DNA from 3 places in the Arthrobacter sp. QXT-31 genome. Region 3 is predicted to be linked to each of the others. Evidence: predicted binding sites of a transcription regulator. Region 3 holds the regulator's gene; each other region holds the start of a gene.
What was found. The regulator HrcA, encoded in region 3, represses chaperone genes, less so after heat shock. The targets are predictions, from matches to a motif close to TTNGCACTCGNNNNNNNCGAGTGCNAA.
Positions count from the first base shown of each region.

Region 1 (2,258 bases), 490 kb from region 3:
AGGGCAACACTGTGCGGGCAGCGGTGGAAAAGGCGCGTGAGGAGATGCTCTTCATCGGGCCGGACCACCCTTACTACCCTCTTCTGGCCGAGATGGTGACCGCCGTGGAGGCAGCCTGGCAGCAAGGGTATGACGCGCACCGCAATGGCAGGCCGAAATCCAACCCCTACAGTTGGTACCCGGGGAATACACGCTGACAGTCTTCCTCCGGATGGTTTGTGCTGGTTCCTCGTTGTGTGCGCATGTTTTATGGAGCCGGATCGCAGCAGTAAGCGGTTGGGATTGGACGTTCAGGCTGTAAGCAGCGGAGTGCAGGGTGTGGCGGCCGCGTGGGAGTACGGCCGAAGCAATACTGCGCCATCTTGTCGGCTAACCCCTTCAGCGGAGGCGGGAGGGCAACGTCGCAGGTCTTATCGCGGAATCACTGCAACAAGCAGCAGCTTGGTTCCGGACATGGCTTATACGTCCGCTCCCGTAGGACCCGCTGATTCTTGCGGGCTTGAGCGGCGGTGGTGTTCTCGTGGGGAAAATCCCACTTCCTACGTTAGATTCGGGGCGCTGAAGAGGATGTAGTCCGCGGCGGCCGGCCCTGTCATCGCCAGGTTTTTCTTCTCCGGGTCGATGCCCTTCGAAGCCAAGGCCGCCCACAGTGCCTCTTCAGATTCTGAAGGACATCGGCTAAGGGTGCACCAGCTCTCGTAGAGGCCAAAGATTGCCTCTCTGCTCAAGCCTTGCTCGCTGCCTGGATCGGTTGAGGTCGCTTCCCTCAGGAAATCCTCAAAGTGCGTAGCGTTCACCCGTATGCTTTCTGCCGGCCGGGACACGCCCTGACCCGCAGGACCGGGGCGTCAGCACCGGAGCTGCTGAACAGAAGCTATGCCCCCGTTGCGTACCCTGTCCAGCCACAACCAAAGGCCTTAACAAACTCAGCATAGGCTTCCGCTCCCGGCCACCTCGACCGAATACCCCTGAACGACGCTCAGCAACGACAATTTTGAGCACACCGGGAAGGGGTTCCTTTTCTTCGCACAAGATCCTCCGGCGGACCTCACCCACGGTGAAGCCCTTAAGGCGTCATGGCCGCGGTGCAACCGCGCAGATCCTTGCGGGTTGTCAACGGAAATCCCTTGCAAGTTGTTAACAGCAGTGCTAAAAAATCTATATCAGCGGATGAAGATATCCGCCCTTTGTTGATGATCAAGGAGGTATGTGATGTTGATGATGAGCGATCCGTTCCGGCAGCTGGACCGGCTGACCCAGCAGGTGCTGGGCACTGCGGCGCACCCGGCGGCGATGCCCCTGGATGCCTGGCGGGAAGAGAACGAGTTCGTCGTCGCGGTGGACCTGCCGGGCGTGGACGTGAACTCGATCGATCTGGATGTTGAGCGGAACGTCCTGACCATCCGGGCTGAGCGGAAGAACGGCGCCCCGGAAGGTGCTGAGCTGGTGGCCGGTGAGCGGCCGCAGGGTGTCTTTAGCCGGCAGTTGGTGCTCGGTGAGGCGCTGGATGCGGACAACGTGAAGGCCGGGTACGACGCCGGGGTGCTGACCCTGCGGATCCCGGTCGCTCCCAAGGCACAGCCGCGGAAGATTGAGATCACCAGCGGCCAGGATGCCCAGCAGCAGATCAGCGCCTAGCAGCGGCGGCCAGCGCGGTCACGCCCTGCGCGGTTCCCCGGCACCCGTGACCCGGGGAACCGCACCGCCGCCCCCTCCAAGAAAGGAACAAACCGCGGGATAAAGAGAGGATGAGGTCCGCTGATGCCAGTCACACGCAACGTTGCCTGGGACGGGCGTTTGGAGTCCTTCAAAGGCAGGGACACCGCTCAGTACGTGCTCACTGCTGCCTCCATGGCCAGCGCGTGCGCTGCCTGCCGGGCGCCCCTGGACCCCGGCGAGCCGCTCTCCCTGCTGGTTAATGTCACGGAAAGCACCGCCCCGGACGGAACCAATTACGTGACCTTCACCGACTGTGTTTACCACAGCGGCTGCAGCGGACCTGGCCTGAGCGTCCAGCGGAGCCAGTGGGCTCCCAGCGAGCTCACCCCCGTGGCCGCCCGGATGGTCCTGACACAGCTCTCCAGTGACGGGCAGGAACGGCCGGTGCCGGTACTGGCCTACACCCTGGTCCCGGTCGTGGCCTTCCGCGAGGGAGACGGCGACCTGACCTCCGCCCTGGTCTCGGTCCTGCTCTTTCATGGCTTCCAGCTTGCCGTCACCCCTGACTTCGGTGGCATTGTCGGCGACGTGGCAGAAAC
Region 1 is NZ_CP019304.1:5,019,764-5,022,021, forward strand. It holds gene BWQ92_RS22920 (hypothetical protein) at 1-197, shown strand, start outside; gene BWQ92_RS22925 (hypothetical protein) at 540-728, opposite strand; gene BWQ92_RS22930 (Hsp20/alpha crystallin family protein) at 1,213-1,638, shown strand; gene BWQ92_RS22935 (hypothetical protein) at 1,762-2,258, shown strand, end outside.
Region 1: a site for HrcA is predicted at 1,127-1,153, ahead of BWQ92_RS22930 (Hsp20/alpha crystallin family protein). Genes of this name have one in related genera too.

Region 2 (2,258 bases), 1.5 Mb from region 3:
CTGGCTCCTGACCACGCGCTCGGAGGTCCTGACCGTCGTCATGATTGTCCTCGCCGTCATCTTCGGCCCCGTGGCGCTGCCCATCATCGTCCTTGTGGTCACGGTGGCGTGGGGCATCCTGGCCAAGCATGCCTGGCGGCCCATTCTGCTGGCGTCGGCAATGCTGACAGGCGTGGGTCTGGCCCAGCTAGTCGGCAGGACCGTGGGGCGGGAACGCCCTCCCGTGGACCAGATGCTGTTCGGTGCCGACCACACTTTTTCTTTTCCGTCCGGTCACGTGCTGGGCGCCTCGGACTTCCTGCTGGTCACCACGTTCCTGGTCTTTTCCCGCCACCGGAAGCCCAAGGCCGCGGTCATAGCCTTTGCCTGCGCCATTATCGGCATCGTCCTGTCCGCGATCAGCCGGCTGTACCTCGGCTACCACTGGGTGAGCGACTCCGTGGCATCCGTTGCCCTCTCGCTGGTGGTCCTCGGCGCGGTGATCGCAGTGGACACCTGGCGCACCGCCCGGATACCCGGGGAAGAGGTTACGGGGGAGCTGTCGAAGGCGGACACCCAGGACTAGGCATGGCCACTGAAGCCGATGTCCGCAGGTTGTGCCTTGCCCTGCCGGGCGTGACTGAGCGCGCCAGCTGGAACCAGCCGGCCTGGTTCGCCAGGACCCTGATGGCCCGGATCTGGGAACCGGGCGTGCTTACGGTCAAGACAGCAGAGCGCGAGGCTCTCGCCGGAACGGATCCGGACACCTACTTCTGGACGCCGCACCATGAGCGGTCACCCCGGCTGGTCCTGGTCCGGCTTTCCAGGGTCGACGGCGGCCGGCTCGCCGAACTGCTCGAAGATTCCTTCCTGCTGGCCGGCGGGCGGCTATAGCCCTCAGGCTTCGCCGTCCTGGCTGGCAGACCCTGCTGGCAGGTCGCCGTCGTCGGTGCCAGCTCCACTGCCGGTGCCGGCTTCAGTCCCGCGGGCGCGGGCGCGCTTGAGCTGCCGCCGCAGCCGGGCATTGTCCATTTCCAGTTCGAGCACCTTCGCCACGCCAGCGAGGTTGAGCCCCTCGTCCAGGAGCTCGGCGATGCGCCGGAGGACCGCCAGGTCGGCTTCGCTGTACTGGCGGGTGCCGCCCTCCGTCCTTTCCGGGGTCAGCAGTCCGCGGCGCTCATAGAGCCGGATGTTCTGCTGGCCCGTTCCCACCAGCTCCGCCACCACGGAAATCGCGTAAAGCCCGCGCCCGGCGCTGTCCCGGTTGCCCATATGGTTCCCCATCCAGATTTCCTGATTTTCCTCTTGCACCAGTTTGGCACCGGTGCTATAAAAAATCTATATCCACCACCATAGGTAAACACGGTGGATAGCCAACCTACATGCTGAAGGGAGTGGGAAATGATGCTAATCCGTACTGACCCGTTCCGTGAGCTGGACCGGCTCACACAGCAGGTCTTCGGAACAGCAGCCCGTCCGGCAGCCATGCCGATGGACGCGTGGCAGGAAGACGGGGAGTTTGTGGTGGCCTTTGACCTGCCCGGAGTTTCACCGGACGCCGTGGATCTGAACGTTGAAAGGAACGTCCTGACTGTCCGGGCCGAACGCCGTGACGCCACCCAGCCCAACGTCGAACTGGTGGTGTCCGAGCGGCCGCGCGGCGTCTTCAGCCGCCAGCTCATTCTCGGTGACACCCTGGACGCAGACAACATCAAGGCCAGCTACGACCTTGGCGTCCTGACGCTACGGATTCCGGTTGCCGAGCAGGCAAAGCCACGGAAGATCGAGATCGAAAGCAAGGGCCAGCTGCACCAGATCGAAACGTAGCCGGCCGCCGTGCAGGCAGGGGCGGCCTGCGGTTTCCAGCCGGATTCCGCCAGGCCGCCCAGCCGCGCCCATCAACAAAAGTTCCTTCCAACTGCCAGGCTTCAGTCATGACCAGCCCCTCACCGGACTACTATGCGGTGCTGCAGGTTCCGCAGGCGGCGTCGCAGCAGGAAATCGCCCGCGCCTACCGCACCCAAATGCGCCGCCACCATCCGGATGTTGCCAGCGGTGAAGGGGTGCCGGCCGAACTGCAGCTCGTCATGCAGGCCTTCGCCGTGCTCCGGGACCCGAAACGCCGTGCGGCCTACGACCGGGAGGTCCTTGCCGCCGCTGCACGTGAACCTGCCGGCGCCCAACCATCCGCCAGCAAAGCACAGGACATTCCCGTCCACGTGGTCCGCCACCGGGAGCCGCCGCTGCGCGTCACACCAGTCCGGTGGGAGAGCGGGCCG
Region 2 is NZ_CP019304.1:3,043,460-3,045,717, forward strand. It holds gene BWQ92_RS13755 (phosphatase PAP2 family protein) at 1-565, shown strand, start outside; gene BWQ92_RS13760 (MmcQ/YjbR family DNA-binding protein) at 568-873, shown strand; gene BWQ92_RS13765 (MerR family transcriptional regulator) at 877-1,263, opposite strand; gene BWQ92_RS13770 (Hsp20/alpha crystallin family protein) at 1,384-1,806, shown strand; gene BWQ92_RS13775 (J domain-containing protein) at 1,914-2,258, shown strand, end outside.
Region 2: a site for HrcA is predicted at 1,284-1,310, ahead of BWQ92_RS13770 (Hsp20/alpha crystallin family protein). Genes of this name have one in related genera too.

Region 3 (2,258 bases):
CTCGTTGCCGGTGGTGTCGTAGACCCTGCGCTTCTGCGGATCGGACAGCACCTCATAGGCGTGGGTTACGGCCTTGAACCGTTCCGCGGCCTCTTCGCCCGGGTTGACGTCCGGGTGAAGGGAGCGGGCCAGCTTGCGGTAGGCCTTTTTGATCTCTTCGCCGGTGGCTTCCGGGGAGACTCCAAGAACGTCGTAGTGGCTGCTCAAAGTTCGTATCTCTTCCTGGTTGTACTGCCTGTGGTCAGAGGATGTCCGGGGCGTCCGGTCACGGTCCCAGAATCCTCGAAAGGTAGCGGGCCACCGCGCGCACGGCGGCCATGGTGGTGGGATAGTCCATCCGGGTGGGGCCGAGGATGCCCACCTTGGCGGTAGCGTCAGGGCCGTAGCCGGTGGCCACGACCGACGCCTCGGCCAGCCCGTCGTAGGGGTTTTCGCGGCCGATGCTGACGGCCACTCCCCGCGGGTCCTGCGCCATGTCGCTCAGGAGCCGCAGCATCACCACCTGCTCCTCGAGGGCCTCCAGGACTGGTCCGATGCTGAGCGGGAAATCCACGTTGGACCGCGCGAGGTTGGCGGTCCCTGCCATGACCATGCGGTCTTCGCGGCTGTTGTGGGCGAGGCCTTCCAGTCCCTTCGCGAGGGCCATGGCCGCGGGGCGTTCCGCCGGCGCGCAGCCGGCCACGACGGCGGCCAGGTGCTGGGGCAGGATGGCCACCGGTGTTCCGGCCACGCCAGTCAGGAAGCGGGTTCGGAGGGCGGCGATTGTGTCGTCTGACAGGTCCTGCCCGGCGTCGACAACGCGCTGGTCCACCTTGCCGGAATCGGCAATCAGTACGATCAGCACCTTGCGCGGCGCCAGGAGCACGAATTCAATGTGCCGGACCACGGCACGGCTGAGGTGCGGGTACTGCACGACGGCGACCTGGTTGGTCAGCTGGGACAGAAGCCTCGCCGTCCGGTCCAGGACGTCGTCGAGGTCCTCGGATCCCTCGAGCAGCGTCTGGATGGCTCGCTTCTCCGCCGGAGAGAGAGGTTTGACCGCCGAGATCTGGTCCACGAACAGGCGGTAACCCTTGTCCGTGGGAATCCTGCCTGCGCTGGTGTGCGGGGCCGTGATGAGGCCCTCGTCCTCCAGTGCCGCCATGTCATTGCGGATGGTGGCGCTGGAAACGCCCAGATGATGCCGTTCCACCAGCGCCTTGGAGCCGACGGGTTCGCGGGAATGGACATAGTCCTCCACGATGGCGCGCAGCACCTCAAGCTTCCGTGGTTCGCTCACAGTCCACCTCCTTTTGGCCTTATCCGCGCCGGGCCTGATCCCGCCCGTAAACGCCATGGTTAGCACTCGACATGCCTAAGTGCTAACAAGTCTAATATGAGTCGCCCCGTTGTTAGCATTGGTACCGCTCCGGGCGAAAATCCGGGCGCCTGCCCCCGGCGGCATGCACGCTGCCGGAGCGGCTCTTTTCCATGCAGACTCCTATTGCAAAGCGGTGAATGAATGCAGTACCAGAACTGGGGCCCGCAGGAGATTGCAGCTCCCGCCAAGAACAGCCTGCCCGAGGTACCGGTGGAGCGCGGGATGGTGCTCGAGGACGCCCAGTCCGGCTGGGTGGGCGCCGTGACCCGGGTGGAGAAGTCCGGCGGCATGCACGTGGTGGCGCTCGAAGACCGCCGCGGCAAGTCCCGGTCCTTCAAGCTTGGCTTCGGATTCCTCCTCGAGGGACAGCCGATCCGACTGATGCCGCCGGCTCCCAAGGCGAAAGCCGCCGGGTCCGCCACGGCCACACGGACGGCGTCGGGCTCGGTGCGCGTGGAGGGGCAGCGCGCCCAGGTGGCCAAGGCCAGCCGCATCTGGGTTGAAGGCAAGCATGATGCCGAGCTCGTGGAAAAAGTCTGGGGCGACGACCTCCGGGTGGAGGGCATCGTCGTCGAGCCCCTGCACGGCATCGATGACCTGGCGGCAGCGGTTGCCGATTTCCGGCCCGGTCCCGGCCGCCGGCTGGGGGTTCTGGTGGACCACCTGGTCCCCGACTCCAAGGAGTCCCGAATTGCCGACGCCGTGATGGCGTCCCCCGGCGCCGACGGGAATGTGCTGATCGTGGGCCACCCGTATGTGGATGTGTGGCAGGCGATCCGGCCGTCGGTGCTGGGAATTCCGCAGTGGCCCGTAGTGCCCCGCGGCACAGACTGGAAAACGGGGATCCTCACCGCCTTCGGCTGGCCGCACGAGACCAAGGAGGACATTGGCCTCGGCT
Region 3 is NZ_CP019304.1:4,530,945-4,533,202, reverse strand. It holds gene dnaJ (molecular chaperone DnaJ) at 1-207, opposite strand, end outside; gene hrcA (heat-inducible transcriptional repressor HrcA) at 266-1,279, opposite strand; gene BWQ92_RS20700 (DUF3097 domain-containing protein) at 1,502-2,258, shown strand, end outside.